2 regions of the Gottfriedia acidiceleris genome follow, and region 1 is predicted to be linked to the other one. Evidence: a T-box and tRNA genes for the amino acid it is inferred to sense, from the RefSeq annotation. Region 1 holds a T-box; the other holds one or more tRNA genes.

Region 1 (6,820 bases):
CAAAATGGATTATAATTAAAAAATTTTAAAAAATGTGTCGAATTAAGCTACTTAATTTTTGGTAAATATTAGGTAATTAAAAAAAGAGTAATGCATCTATTTTATACATCACTCTAAATGTCATATTATTTGTTTAAGAAAGTGTAATATTTTGACTTAACTTCGAAGTCCATTCACTTGGATGTTTTCTCTTCTTTGTTCCTTTTGGCATTGAATTAATATAACCGATATGAAGAGCTCCTAAAATTTTTCGCGTTTCAGGAATACCCATCTCTTTGTAAAATTGTTTATCAAAAATATAAGGATTTGTTCGCCATACCATTCCAATATTTTTTTCCCAAGCTGCTAATTGTAAATTTTGAACAAATGCACAGGTTGCGCCAATCGCTTCTAAATTTTTCTTTTCATGTTCAGAGTGGTCTGTCGTTATAATTAAATGCATTGGTGTGTCGATGATATATGTTTTAAAGAATTCCGTTGATTTTTTAATTTTCTCAACTGTATATGTTTCAGTTAATTCCATTCTTTCGTAGCTATCTACAATTTTTGAAGCATAATATTCTTTTTCTTTTTCTTCTGAAACCATAATGAAGTGCCAAGGCTCTTCTTTACTGTGGAAAGGAGCATAAGATGCTGCTTCAAGTAGCTCCATTAAATCTTTCATATTAATTGGATCCTTTTTTGTATCTCTAATCGTTCTTCTAGCTTTAATAAAATTTAATATCGACATTGAACATTCCCCTTATTCTCTAAATATTTTAAATTCATTATAAATGTAAATGATAATCATTTTCAATAAAACTTTTAAATTTTAATTGTTTTCTTAGACTACGTTAAACCTTTTTCATTTGGATACATTGTTAATCAAAACCCTTACATAACTATTTATATGTAATAAAAATTAGAAAGACTGTCTTCCTGCGTTCTACGATCAAATCAAAAAAGAAAACAGGTATTGAAGATAAAAATTTCTTCAATACCTGTTATTTTACATTTCTTTTGGTGCACGAATTCCCAATAATCTTAGTCCTTCTTCTAAAACAATGGAAACAACTTTAATTAATGCTAATCTACTCTCTAATTGATCATCATTTGTTAGAATATGAGTATTTCCATAATATTTATTGAAGCTTTGTGCCAAGTCTATTGTATATTTAGCAATGACAGATGGTTCAAATTGTTCAAAACTACGCGCTACTTTGTTAGGGAACTCGAGTATATGTTTTATGATGTCCCAACTATATGAATCATCCAGTCCATCTTGATTATTTAAATCCGATGATGTAGCTTTATCTAAAATTGAATTTGTTCTCGCAATTGAGTATTGTACATATGGTCCGGTTTCACCTTCAAATTTAAGCATCTGCTCAAGTGAAAATTCGATGTTATTCATACGGTCATTTTTTAAATCTTGGAAAATGATCGCACCGACTCCAACCATATTAGCAACTTCTTCTTTATTTTTTAATGTTGGATTTTTTTCTGCAATATTTTGACTAGCTAAACTAATCGCTTCCTCAATTACCTCTTCTAAAAGAACAATTTTCCCTTTTCGCGTAGACATTTTTTTACCATTTTGTAAGATTAAGCCGAATGGAACATGTACCATTTCATTCGCCCATTCGTAACCCATTTTCTTCAAAACTGTAAATACTTGCTCAAAATGCAATGCTTGTTCTCCACCTACAACATACACTGCTTTATCAAAATCATAAGTTTCTTTACGATAAAGTGCAGCTGCTAAATCTCTTGTTGCATACAGTGTAGCTCCATCAGATTTTCTAATTAAGCATGGTGGTAATTCCTTTTCAGTTAATTCAACTACATCAGCACCTTCAGATTCTACTAAAAGATTTTTTTGCTCAAGAAGTTCAATAATTCGTTCCATTTTATCATTGTAAAACGCTTCTCCATTAAAACTATCAAAATTAACACCTAATAAATCATAAACTAACATGAATTCTTTAAGAGACTCGTCACGGAACCACTTCCATAAGTGCAGGGCTTCTTCATTTTTTTCCTCTAATTGCTTAAACCAGCTTCTAGCTTCTTCCTCTAGTTGAGGCTCTTTTTCAACTTCTTCATGAAATTTAACATATAATTTTAAAAGTTCTTTGATTGGATTTTCTTTTACTGCGTCTTGATTACCCCAAAGTTTATAAGCAACAATTAATTTACCAAACTGAGTTCCCCAGTCTCCCAGGTGATTAATTTTTATTGCTTTATACCCATTTTTTTCAGCTATTTTAGCAATTGAATTTCCAATCATTGTAGAACGCAAGTGCCCCATCGAAAATGGCTTTGCAATATTTGGAGAGGAACAATCAATCGCAACTGTTTTGTCTTCACCAATTACTTGATTTCCATATTCCTTCCCTTGACCAAGAACTAATTCAATTACTTGCTTACTTACTAGCTTTTTATTCAAAAAGCAGTTTACGTACGGGCCGTTCGCTTCTACTTTTTCAATTAAATCATGATTAATCTGTGGTGCAATTTCCATTGCAATCATGATTGGCGATTTTTTTAATGCTTTTGCTAATTGGAAACAAGGAAATGCTAAATCACCTTGATCTGCATAATTCGGTTTTTCGATAAGTGAGTTAATTTCAGTTAAAGTTAGTGATCCATTTAAAGCTTTTTCAATTTGTTCGCTATACATGTTTACATAATTCATTATGATCAATCCTCTCCAAAATATAAAAAACCCGTCTCTATCATAAGAGACGGGTTTAACTAATCCGCGGTACCACTCTAATTGTTCAAATATATTGAACCAACTTTAAAATTTGTTAACGAGGTCTTCCCCGGCAAAGTCCTACTATTAATTCAGACTGCTTCTCCGAAGTGCGCTTCATCTTATTCGTTCTGTTAGGCTTCCACCATCCCCAACTCTCTACTAGAATCAAAATAAGATTACTCTCTTCATCTAAAAATTTTCAATATTCATTTTTTCCATTTAATCATATCTACTGTAGAAATTCAACATTAATCTTTTTTTGAACTTTATGAATTGCACCATTTGTTGACAACCTTAATAACATAGAAATTGAGGTGGAATTCATGAAAAAAAAACCAATAACTTTAAGCCTTTGTATGATTGTAAAAAATGAAGAAGCTGTACTTTCCAGATGTTTATCATCTGTATCTAATATAGTAGACGAAATTGTCATTATTGATACTGGTTCAACAGACAAAACAAAGGAAATAGCTAAAAAGTTTACAAATTCAATATATGATTTTACTTGGATCAATGATTTTTCAGCGGCAAGAAATTTTTCCTTTTCTAAGGCAACGAAGGATTATATTATGTGGCTAGATGCTGATGATATTATCACTGATGAAAATGCGAAAAAATTACTTAAATTAAAAAAGACATTAACTAAAAACGTCGACGCTGTCGGAATGAAATATCATCTAGCTTTCGATGAAAATGGTAATCCGAGCTTTAGTTCTGTACGGAATCGAATCGTTAAGCGAGAAAGAAACTTTAAATGGATTGGTTTCGTTCATGAATATTTAGAGGTTTATGGCGAAATTATTCAATCGGATGCCGCAATTATTCATCAAAAAGACAAAGAGTATTCTGATCGCAATTTAAAAATTTATGAAAATGCGATTTCTTCAGGAAACGAATTAAGTCCACGTGACAAATACTATTATGCAAATGAATGCGTAGATCATCAGCTATTTGAAAAGGCAATTGAATGGTATGAATTGTTTCTTGATGAAGGAAAAGGCTGGTACGAGGATAATATTCAAGCTTGCGGAAAAATGGCAGACTGCTATTTAAATATAAACGAATGGGAAAAAGCAATTAGTAGTTGCCTAAGATCATTTTATTATGATGGACCACGTGGAGAAAACTGCTGTCGATTAGGATTTGTTTATCTTCAACAAGGTGATTACACACGTGCAATTTCGTGGTATAAACTCGCTACTCTTGTTGATGTTCCTAAAAGTAGTCCTTTTATAAATCAAGCTTGTTACACTTGGTTACCTAATCTACAGTTATGTCTTTGCTATAGTCGATTAGGTGATCAACTAACTGCTAGAAAATATAATGAGATAGCTGCAAGTTATGTTCCCAATAATCCATCTGTTCTACACAACCAAGAGTATTTCCGCTCTTATTTTAAAGAACAATAACTACCCTTACTACCTTCTAACGATGTATTTCCTGGATCCTATCTGTTTAGTAGGCACAAAAGATGATTTTGAAACTACTAATTAAGTAAATCAACATTAAGATATCATCAATCATTTAATACTAAATCAAAATTATAGAAAAGGGTGATAGCTTGATCACAGTCAGTTTATGCATGGTTGTACAAAATAATGAAGCCACAATTGAACGATGTCTTAGTTCAGTGAGTAGCCTAGTTGATGAAATTATCATCGTTGATATGAATTCCCACGATCGAACGATTGAGCTAGCAAGACAGTTTACAGAGCAAATCCATGTTTTTGATGGTGTCGATGAAATAGCTGCATTAAATTTTTCAAAATCATTGGCAACAAAAGACTTTATACTTTTACTAAACCACAGTGAAGTTTTACTAGAAAATGACAGTTTAAAATTTTCTAAGCTAAAACAGTCAATAAACAACGAAGTTTATAATGTAGCTTTCGATTATCAAATCGGTTGGAATGTAAAAAGTAAACAAAAAATCAGACGATTATTTAAAAAATTAAGTTCAAATAGTCATTCACTGAATATGAAAAATGAACAAACCTCTAAATCATTTTCTACTAATCTTGTTATAACAGATCTTCCTCTCACACAAAATACAAAAGAAAATATTCGAATATATGAAGAAATGTTAAGTAACAACCTAAATCTTTCAACAATGGATTTTTTTTATTATGCAAAAGAGTTAAGTTCAGATTATCAACATGACCAATCAATAAAGTATTTTTTAAAATTTTTGCGATTAAATCAGCCATTTGAAGAACATAATATCCTTGCTTGTCATTATATTGCTAATAGCTATCATGAGCTTAATCTAACAGACTTAGAAACTACTTGGTTATTAAGAGCTCTTAAATATGGTAATACTCATCCAGAAACATGTTGTAGATTGGCTTATACATTTTTTGAGAAAAATAATTTTGATTCAGCTATTTATTGGTATAAAGAAGCAACCTTAAATAAGGTTAACAATCGTTTGATTCTTCATAACCCATCATGTACTACTTGGCTACCACATTTACAGCTGGCGGTTTGCTATGACAGAATAGGTGAATTTCGCCTTGCAAATGAGCACAATGAATTAGCTTATTATTTTTACCCAACACATCCTAGTATTCTCTCAAATAGAGAATATTTTTCAAATAGATTAAATAACGAAGGCAGATGAGGACCCCTCAACTGCCTTTTAATCATTTTTTCCTTATTAATAAGAGCATATTATAAATTTCAAGATTTGAAGATAGTTGATCAAGATTAATTCCAAAACTATGAGCTAAATGAACTACTTCTTCAAAAAACAACTTAATATTTAAACCTACATTTATATTTTCATTCTTTTTTGTTGTCACTTCAAATTGATCAGTTGGAAATAGTGTATCAATTGTTTGAGGCGTGAAAAATCTAATATTTTCTTTTTTCAATATTCCTGCGTGAATATAATTCCATTGACCTTGTAATAATTGAAAGAGAACTTCACCATGGGAAACATTTGGAACTCTACAAATAATTGAGCCAGATGGTTTTAATAGATGAGTGATTTCTTTTACGAAACTCCAAGGATCTATAAGATGGTTAACAATATTATCAATTATGATTAAATCAAAAAACGCCTCAGGATAACTGCGGGATACTTCGTCAATACTGATTGTCTCAACCCTCTTATAAAATTGTGATGCAATTGAGGATAATTCTGAATCACTTTCTGTTCCATATAATTCACATTTGTATAGATTTTTAATTTCTAGACCTGTTGCGCCAGCTAAACAACCAACTTCTAAAACATTATTTATGTTACGTGGTACAATTTCAATAATTTCCGTCTTCGGATACCCAATATCGATTAAATTATTTCCCCACTTTTCAATATACTTCATTCTATTTTCAATATATAAGTGATTTATATTAATATCACTATTTCCGTTGAACGTCATGTGCCCATAATGATGAACAAATGAATCTAATGCAATATGCAATTCATATCCTTCTAAAATAGCTCTTAAACAAATATCATCATCTTCAAATGAACCTAGTTTAAATCTTTCATCAAATCCTACTAATCGATCAATTAATTCACGTCTAACTAATAAACAAAATCCTACTAATCTTAATACTTGCTTAGACATTCCTTTTACACTTGCACAATACCTTAATGAAAATTCATTAATTTCTTGATCATTTTGATAATCAACATTAATTCGCTGCAATCCACTCACATAATTACTTACTGGCCCAACCATGCCAATTTTATCATTACTATATAAAAGAGTCAGCATTGCATCTAACCAATTTTCTGTAACAATTGTATCATTATTTAAAAATAACAAATTATCACCTGTAGCGACTTCAATTCCTTGATTACAACCTTTAGCAAACCCCATATTTATTTCATTAAAGATTGTAATAAAGGAAGGATTACTTTTTAAATATTCTCGAGTTCCATCAGTCGAGCCATTATCAATAACAATAATTTCTACTTCATCTTCCTTTGTATATTTCGCAAGACTTTCAAAGCATTTTTTCGATACCTCGAGCTGATTATAAGTCAAAATAATAATACTAGTTTTCATTCTTCATTAAACACCTTCTTAGAATCGCTTTAAAAGTAGACATCCTTTTCTTTATAAAAAT
Region 2 (6,820 bases), 270 kb from region 1:
TCATTCATTAAACTGCGTAAGTTTAATTCAATTAGTTTTAAAATTAGTTAAGTTAGAAAGGGCGCACGGTGGATGCCTTGGCACTAGGAGTCGATGAAGGACGGGACTAACACCGATATGCTTCGGGGAGCTGTAAGTAAGCTTTGATCCGGAGATTTCCGAATGGGGAAACCCACTACTCGTAATGGAGTAGTATCTTTACCTGAATACATAGGGTACTGAGGACAGACCCAGGGAACTGAAACATCTAAGTACCTGGAGGAATAGAAAGCAATAGCGATTTCCTGAGTAGCGGCGAGCGAAACGGAAGATAGCCCAAACCAAGAGGCTTGCCTCTTGGGGTTGTAGGACACTCTATACGGAGTTACAAAGGAACGGGGTAAATGAAGCGACCTGGAAAGGTCCGTCAAAGAAGGTAAAAACCCTGTAGTTGAAACCTCGTTCCCTCTTGAGTGGATCCTGAGTACGGCGGAACACGTGAAATTCCGTCGGAATCTGGGAGGACCATCTCCCAAGGCTAAATACTACCTAGTGACCGATAGTGAACCAGTACCGTGAGGGAAAGGTGAAAAGCACCCCGGAAGGGGAGTGAAAGAGAACCTGAAACCGTGTGCTTACAAATAGTCAGAGCTCGTTAACGAGTGATGGCGTGCCTTTTGTAGAATGAACCGGCGAGTTACGATCCCGTGCAAGGTTAAGTTGAAGAGACGGAGCCGCAGCGAAAGCGAGTCTGAATAGGGCGATATAGTACGTGGTCGTAGACCCGAAACCGAGTGATCTACCCATGTCCAGGATGAAGTTCAGGTAACACTGAATGGAGGTCCGAACCCACGCACGTTGAAAAGTGCGGGGATGAGGTGTGGGTAGCGGAGAAATTCCAATCGAACTCGGAGATAGCTGGTTCTCCCCGAAATAGCTTTAGGGCTAGCCTTATGTGTTAGAGTCTTGGAGGTAGAGCACTGATTGGACTAGGGGCCCCCAACGGGTTACCGAATTCAGTCAAACTCCGAATGCCAATGACTTATCCATAGGAGTCAGACTACGAGTGATAAGATCCGTGGTCAAGAGGGAAACAGCCCAGACCGCCAGCTAAGGTCCCAAAGTATACGTTAAGTGGAAAAGGATGTGGAGTTGCTTAGACAACCAGGATGTTGGCTTAGAAGCAGCCACCATTTAAAGAGTGCGTAATAGCTCACTGGTCGAGTGACTCTGCGCCGAAAATGTAACGGGGCTAAACGTATCACCGAAGCTGCGGATTGATACCGTATGGTATCAGTGGTAGGGGAGCGTTCTAAGGGCGTTGAAGCTAGATCGTAAGGACTGGTGGAGCGCTTAGAAGTGAGAATGCCGGTATGAGTAGCGAAAGACGGGTGAGAATCCCGTCCACCGTATGCCTAAGGTTTCCTGGGGAAGGCTCGTCCTCCCAGGGTTAGTCAGGACCTAAGCCGAGGCCGAAAGGCGTAGGCGATGGACAACAGGTTGATATTCCTGTACCACCTCATTTCCGTTTGAGCAATGGAGGGACGCAGAAAGATAGGGTAAGCGCGCTGCTGGATATGCGCGTCCAAGCAATTAGGCTGATGTGTAGGCAAATCCGCACATCATAAGGCTGAGTTGTGATGGCGAGGGAAATATAGTACCGAAGTTCCTGATTCTACGCTGCCAAGAAAAGCTTCTAGCGAGGAAATAGGTGCCTGTACCGCAAACCGACACAGGTAGGCGAGGAGAGAATCCTAAGGTGAGCGAGAGAACTATGGTTAAGGAACTCGGCAAAATGACCCCGTAACTTCGGGAGAAGGGGTGCTCTTTTGGGTGTATGCCCGGGAGAGCCGCAGTGAAAAGGCCCAAGCGACTGTTTAGCAAAAACACAGGTCTCTGCGAAGCCGCAAGGCGAAGTATAGGGGCTGACGCCTGCCCGGTGCTGGAAGGTTAAGAGGAGGGGTTATCCCTTACGGGAGAAGCTCTGAATTGAAGCCCCAGTAAACGGCGGCCGTAACTATAACGGTCCTAAGGTAGCGAAATTCCTTGTCGGGTAAGTTCCGACCCGCACGAAAGGCGTAACGATTTGGGCACTGTCTCAACCATAGACTCGGTGAAATTATAGTACCTGTGAAGATGCAGGTTACCCGCGACAGGACGGAAAGACCCCGTGGAGCTTTACTGCAGCTTGATATTGAATTTTGGTACAGCTTGTACAGGATAGGTAGGAGCCTGAGAAGCCGGAGCGCTAGCTTCGGTGGAGGCGTCGGTGGGATACTACCCTGGCTGTATTGAAATTCTAACCTAGAGCCGTGATCCGGCTCGGAGACAGTGTCAGGTGGGCAGTTTGACTGGGGCGGTCGCCTCCTAAAGAGTAACGGAGGCGCCCAAAGGTTCCCTCAGAATGGTTGGAAATCATTCGAAGAGTGTAAAGGCATAAGGGAGCTTGACTGCGAGACCTACAAGTCGAGCAGGGACGAAAGTCGGGCTTAGTGATCCGGTGGTTCCGCATGGAAGGGCCATCGCTCAACGGATAAAAGCTACCCCGGGGATAACAGGCTTATCTCCCCCAAGAGTCCACATCGACGGGGAGGTTTGGCACCTCGATGTCGGCTCATCGCATCCTGGGGCTGTAGTCGGTCCCAAGGGTTGGGCTGTTCGCCCATTAAAGCGGTACGCGAGCTGGGTTCAGAACGTCGTGAGACAGTTCGGTCCCTATCCGTCGTGGGCGCAGGAAATTTGAGAGGAGCTGTCCTTAGTACGAGAGGACCGGGATGGACACACCGCTGGTGTACCAGTTGTTCTGCCAAGAGCATGGCTGGGTAGCTATGTGTGGAAGGGATAAGTGCTGAAAGCATCTAAGCATGAAGCCCCCCTCAAGATGAGATTTCCCATAGCGTTAAGCTAGTAAGACCCCTGAGAGACGATCAGGTTGATAGGTCAGAGGTGGAAGCGTGGTGACACGTGGAGCTGACTGATACTAATCGGTCGAGGACTTAACTAACAAGTTTGATGATGACATTATCTAGTTTTGAAGGTACAAAAATTATTGTAAAAAACTTCAAAAAGTTATTGACTTTTAAATGAAATTTGATATAATAATTAATGTCTTAAAGAAAATGAATCAAGTGATGATAGCGAAGAGGTCACACCCGTTCCCATACCGAACACGGCAGTTAAGCTCTTCAGCGTCGATGGTAGTTGGGGGTTTCCCCCTGTGAGAGTAGAACGTCGCTTGGTTTGATGGAGGATTAGCTCAGCTGGGAGAGCACCTGCCTTACAAGCAGGGGGTCGGCGGTTCGAGCCCGTCATCCTCCACCATATGCCGACTTAGCTCAATTGGTAGAGCAACTGACTTGTAATCAGTAGGTTGGGGGTTCAAGTCCTCTAGTCGGCACTCTTTATGAGCCATTAGCTCAGTAGGTAGAGCATCTGACTTTTAATCAGAGGGTCGAAGGTTCGAATCCTTCATGGCTCACCATTTTCTAAAAAAAGAAAATATTGCGGGTGTGGCGGAATTGGCAGACGCGCTAGACTTAGGATCTAGTACTTCGGTGTGGGGGTTCGAGTCCCTTCACCCGCACCATTTAAATTAATAAGTTTTAAGCAGTATACGCGGAAGTAGTTCAGTGGTAGAATACAACCTTGCCAAGGTTGGGGTCGCGGGTTCGAGCCCCGTCTTCCGCTCCAAATATGCTGCCGGGGTGGTGGAATGGCAGACACACAGGACTTAAAATCCTGCGGGGGTTGACCCCGTGCCGGTTCGAGTCCGGCCCTCGGTACCATTTATAATATGCGCCCGTAGCTCAATTGGATAGAGCGTTTGACTACGGATCAAAAGGTTATGGGTTCGAGTCCTTTCGGGCGCGCCATATTATTTCACCTGTTATTCTAAACGGGAAGTGGCTCAGCTTGGTAGAGCACCTGGTTTGGGACCAGGGGGTCGCAGGTTCAAATCCTGTCTTCCCGACCATTTAAAACATGGGGCCTTAGCTCAGCTGGGAGAGCGCCTGCCTTGCACGCAGGAGGTCAGCGGTTCGATCCCGCTAGGCTCCACTTAAACAACTTAAAGAAACTTATTATGGCGGTGTAGCTCAGCTGGCTAGAGCGTACGGTTCATACCCGTGAGGTCGTGGGTTCGACTCCCTCCGCCGCTACTTATTTAAGGACCTTTAGCTCAGCTGGTTAGAGCAGACGGCTCATAACCGTCCGGTCGTAGGTTCGAGTCCTACAAGGTCCACCACTTATAATGGAGTAATACCCAAGTCTGGCTGAAGGGATCGGTCTTGAAAACCGACAGGGGTGTAACAGCCCGCGGGGGTTCGAATCCCTCTTACTCCTCCATTTTTATTAAATTTCATATTAATGGATCTAACTTAGTTAGTATTCATAATTATCGCGGGGTGGAGCAAGAACGAATATGCTTCGAAGAAATTACTTCAGCATACCAATCGAGCTACTGCTTGCATAATCATCCTGAGATTGGGATGGTCTTAACTAAATACTTTCATGGAACTATATTAAATAGCATCCATATTATCGCGGGGTGGAGCAGTCTGGTAGCTCGTCGGGCTCATAACCCGAAGGTCGCAGGTTCAAATCCTGTCCCCGCAACCAAATGGTCCCGTGGTGTAGCGGTTAACATGCCTGCCTGTCACGCAGGAGATCGCCGGTTCGATCCCGGTCGGGACCGCCATTTAAGATGGCTCGGTAGCTCAGTCGGTAGAGCAGAGGACTGAAAATCCTCGTGTCGGCGGTTCGATTCCGTCCCGAGCCACCATCTTAAAAGTTTGAGTGAAATAAATTATATAAGTAATAAAACAAAGTGAATTAATTAATAAAATGCCGACTTAGCTCAATTGGTAGAGCAACTGACTTGTAATCAGTAGGTTGGGGGTTCAAGTCCTCTAGTCGGCACTCTTTATGGCGGTCGTGGCGAAGTGGTTAACGCATCGGATTGTGGTTCCGACACTCGTGGGTTCGATTCCCATCGGTCGCCCCATATTGTGCGGGTGTAGTTTAATGGTAAAATAGAAGCCTTCCAAGCTTCGGTCGTGGGTTCGATTCCCATCACCCGCTTTTTTATAAAATTTAATGGGCCTATAGCTCAGCTGGTTAGAGCGCACGCCTGATAAGCGTGAGGTCGATGGTTCGAGTCCATTTAGGCCCACCATTAAATTTAAAATTAATTTTTCCGCAGTAGCTCAGTGGTAGAGCACTCGGCTGTTAACCGAGTGGTCGTAGGTTCGAACCCTACCTGCGGAGCCATATGATAGAGAAGTACCCAAGTGGCTCAAGGGGCGCCCCTGCTAAGGGTGTAGATCGGGTAACCGGTGCGAGGGTTCGAATCCCTTCTTCTCTGCCATATTTTTTTTTGGCCCGTTGGTCAAGCGGTTAAGACACCGCCCTTTCACGGCGGTAACACGGGTTCGAGTCCCGTACGGGTCATATCTAAAGCTCAGTTATTTGTGATAACACAGGTAACTGAGCTTTTTATTTGTCTTTTATAATGACTTTCAGATAGAGATAATTACTGAATCCGCTTTTCTCCATTATCTTAGAAGGTTCTTTGTTTGATTTTAGATGTACAGGATCGTTTTAATTTAGAGCTTTTATCTTACTACCTAAGAATAGAAGTCAATTTCATATACTCGGAATATTTTTTTATCTTATTTCTCTTTAAAGTGTAATTTAATAATGATCTTTCCCTTGTATATGCAAAAAAACGGACTAACTGAATTGTTAATCCGAATTAGTAAACTTTGCTTTAAACAGTTACTTGATCATTTTTTAACATTTTTTGATACGCTTTAATTTCATCATCTGAAAAGACATTAGTTGCTAACCGTTTCACTCGACTCCAGTATTCTTTAAATTCGTTATATTTAACCCCTTGTTCCTCCATAAAATCAACTAAACTGCCACCTGTAAAGAAAATATGTGCTTTTGGGTAAGCTGCATCCCAATAAATATTCCCTCGTAGATTCAAAATGTTTTCTGTCTCTTTTACAAATATAGTAATGGAAACAGCACATCTCAGTCTTAGTTCTCCTCGATCTCGCCCTTCTCCTTTTCCATTAATCTTCATTCGGGTCACATATTCTTCATTTTCAAAACTTATAGCCTTTTCACTCATTGTAAATTCCATCATCATTATATCCTCACCCTTTAGTTACAACGTCGTTAATATTCATTTATTTAAGTATACTTCAAATAATATTACTAGAGTGAATTATAAAGCCTAAGTTGTTTTTTTGTTAAAGTAAAAAATAGATTTCATTTAGTTTTAAAAAGTTAGGATAAGTTATGTTTTTCAATTTTTAAGGTTGTAAAATTGTTGGGAAATAAAGAGGCCTACTGAGATTGGAAAGTTGTAGGTATTATTCAAAATGAACAGATGGTCTACTAACGATTTATCCTTCTTCCAAAGAAATTAGAAAGCAAGAAATTGAAAGCAAGCACATGATCTTAGTGTTAAAATATGAATAGCTAAAGATGAGGTGATTTAATGAAAGGATTTAATAATCAGGTCATGTGGGATGCTGTTGAATCATGCGATGAAAACTACGATGGAGTATTTATTTATGCAGTTAAGTCCACTGGAATCTGTTGTAAACCTTCGTGTAAGTCAAGAACCCCATTAAAAGAAAATGTATCATATTATTCGTCAATTTCTTTAGCAATAAAAGATGGGTACCGTCCATGTAAAAGATGTCGTCCTGATTTACTTCACTCAAATGAGGAGGATATTATTTTATCTGCAAAACATTTTATTGAAAAAGAATATCGAAATAGCTTAACATTGGATCGGTTAGCAATTGAAGTTGGAGTAAGTAAATTT

The links. The T-box of region 1 lies ahead of argS (arginine--tRNA ligase). A T-box ahead of a tRNA ligase gene usually reads a tRNA of that ligase, here a tRNA-Arg.
Region 2: it encodes a tRNA-Arg, which carries the amino acid that the T-box ahead of argS (arginine--tRNA ligase) is inferred to sense. The anticodon was not compared.

Annotation. Positions count from the first base shown of each region.
Region 1 is NZ_CP096034.1:1,003,423-1,010,242, reverse strand. Features, by position in the region: gene MY490_RS04745 (nitroreductase family protein) at 134-730, opposite strand; gene argS (arginine--tRNA ligase) at 989-2,677, opposite strand; T-box leader at 2,720-2,941, opposite strand; gene MY490_RS04735 (tetratricopeptide repeat-containing glycosyltransferase family 2 protein) at 3,064-4,149, shown strand; gene MY490_RS04730 (tetratricopeptide repeat-containing glycosyltransferase) at 4,302-5,360, shown strand; gene MY490_RS04725 (glycosyltransferase) at 5,383-6,759, opposite strand.
Region 2 is NZ_CP096034.1:731,545-738,364, forward strand. Features, by position in the region: rRNA gene MY490_RS03375 (23S ribosomal RNA) at 46-2,983, shown strand; rRNA gene rrf (5S ribosomal RNA) at 3,104-3,219, shown strand; tRNA gene MY490_RS03385 (tRNA-Val) at 3,225-3,300, shown strand; tRNA gene MY490_RS03390 (tRNA-Thr) at 3,304-3,376, shown strand; tRNA gene MY490_RS03395 (tRNA-Lys) at 3,385-3,460, shown strand; tRNA gene MY490_RS03400 (tRNA-Leu) at 3,483-3,565, shown strand; tRNA gene MY490_RS03405 (tRNA-Gly) at 3,595-3,669, shown strand; tRNA gene MY490_RS03410 (tRNA-Leu) at 3,678-3,764, shown strand; tRNA gene MY490_RS03415 (tRNA-Arg) at 3,775-3,851, shown strand; tRNA gene MY490_RS03420 (tRNA-Pro) at 3,876-3,952, shown strand; tRNA gene MY490_RS03425 (tRNA-Ala) at 3,963-4,035, shown strand; tRNA gene MY490_RS03430 (tRNA-Met) at 4,063-4,136, shown strand; tRNA gene MY490_RS03435 (tRNA-Ile) at 4,146-4,222, shown strand; tRNA gene MY490_RS03440 (tRNA-Ser) at 4,231-4,323, shown strand; tRNA gene MY490_RS03445 (tRNA-Met) at 4,520-4,596, shown strand; tRNA gene MY490_RS03450 (tRNA-Asp) at 4,600-4,675, shown strand; tRNA gene MY490_RS03455 (tRNA-Phe) at 4,684-4,759, shown strand; tRNA gene MY490_RS03460 (tRNA-Thr) at 4,824-4,896, shown strand; tRNA gene MY490_RS03465 (tRNA-His) at 4,906-4,981, shown strand; tRNA gene MY490_RS03470 (tRNA-Gly) at 4,988-5,058, shown strand; tRNA gene MY490_RS03475 (tRNA-Ile) at 5,076-5,152, shown strand; tRNA gene MY490_RS03480 (tRNA-Asn) at 5,173-5,247, shown strand; tRNA gene MY490_RS03485 (tRNA-Ser) at 5,254-5,344, shown strand; tRNA gene MY490_RS03490 (tRNA-Glu) at 5,356-5,427, shown strand; gene MY490_RS03495 (hypothetical protein) at 5,747-6,133, opposite strand; gene MY490_RS03500 (bifunctional transcriptional activator/DNA repair enzyme AdaA) at 6,488-6,820, shown strand, end outside.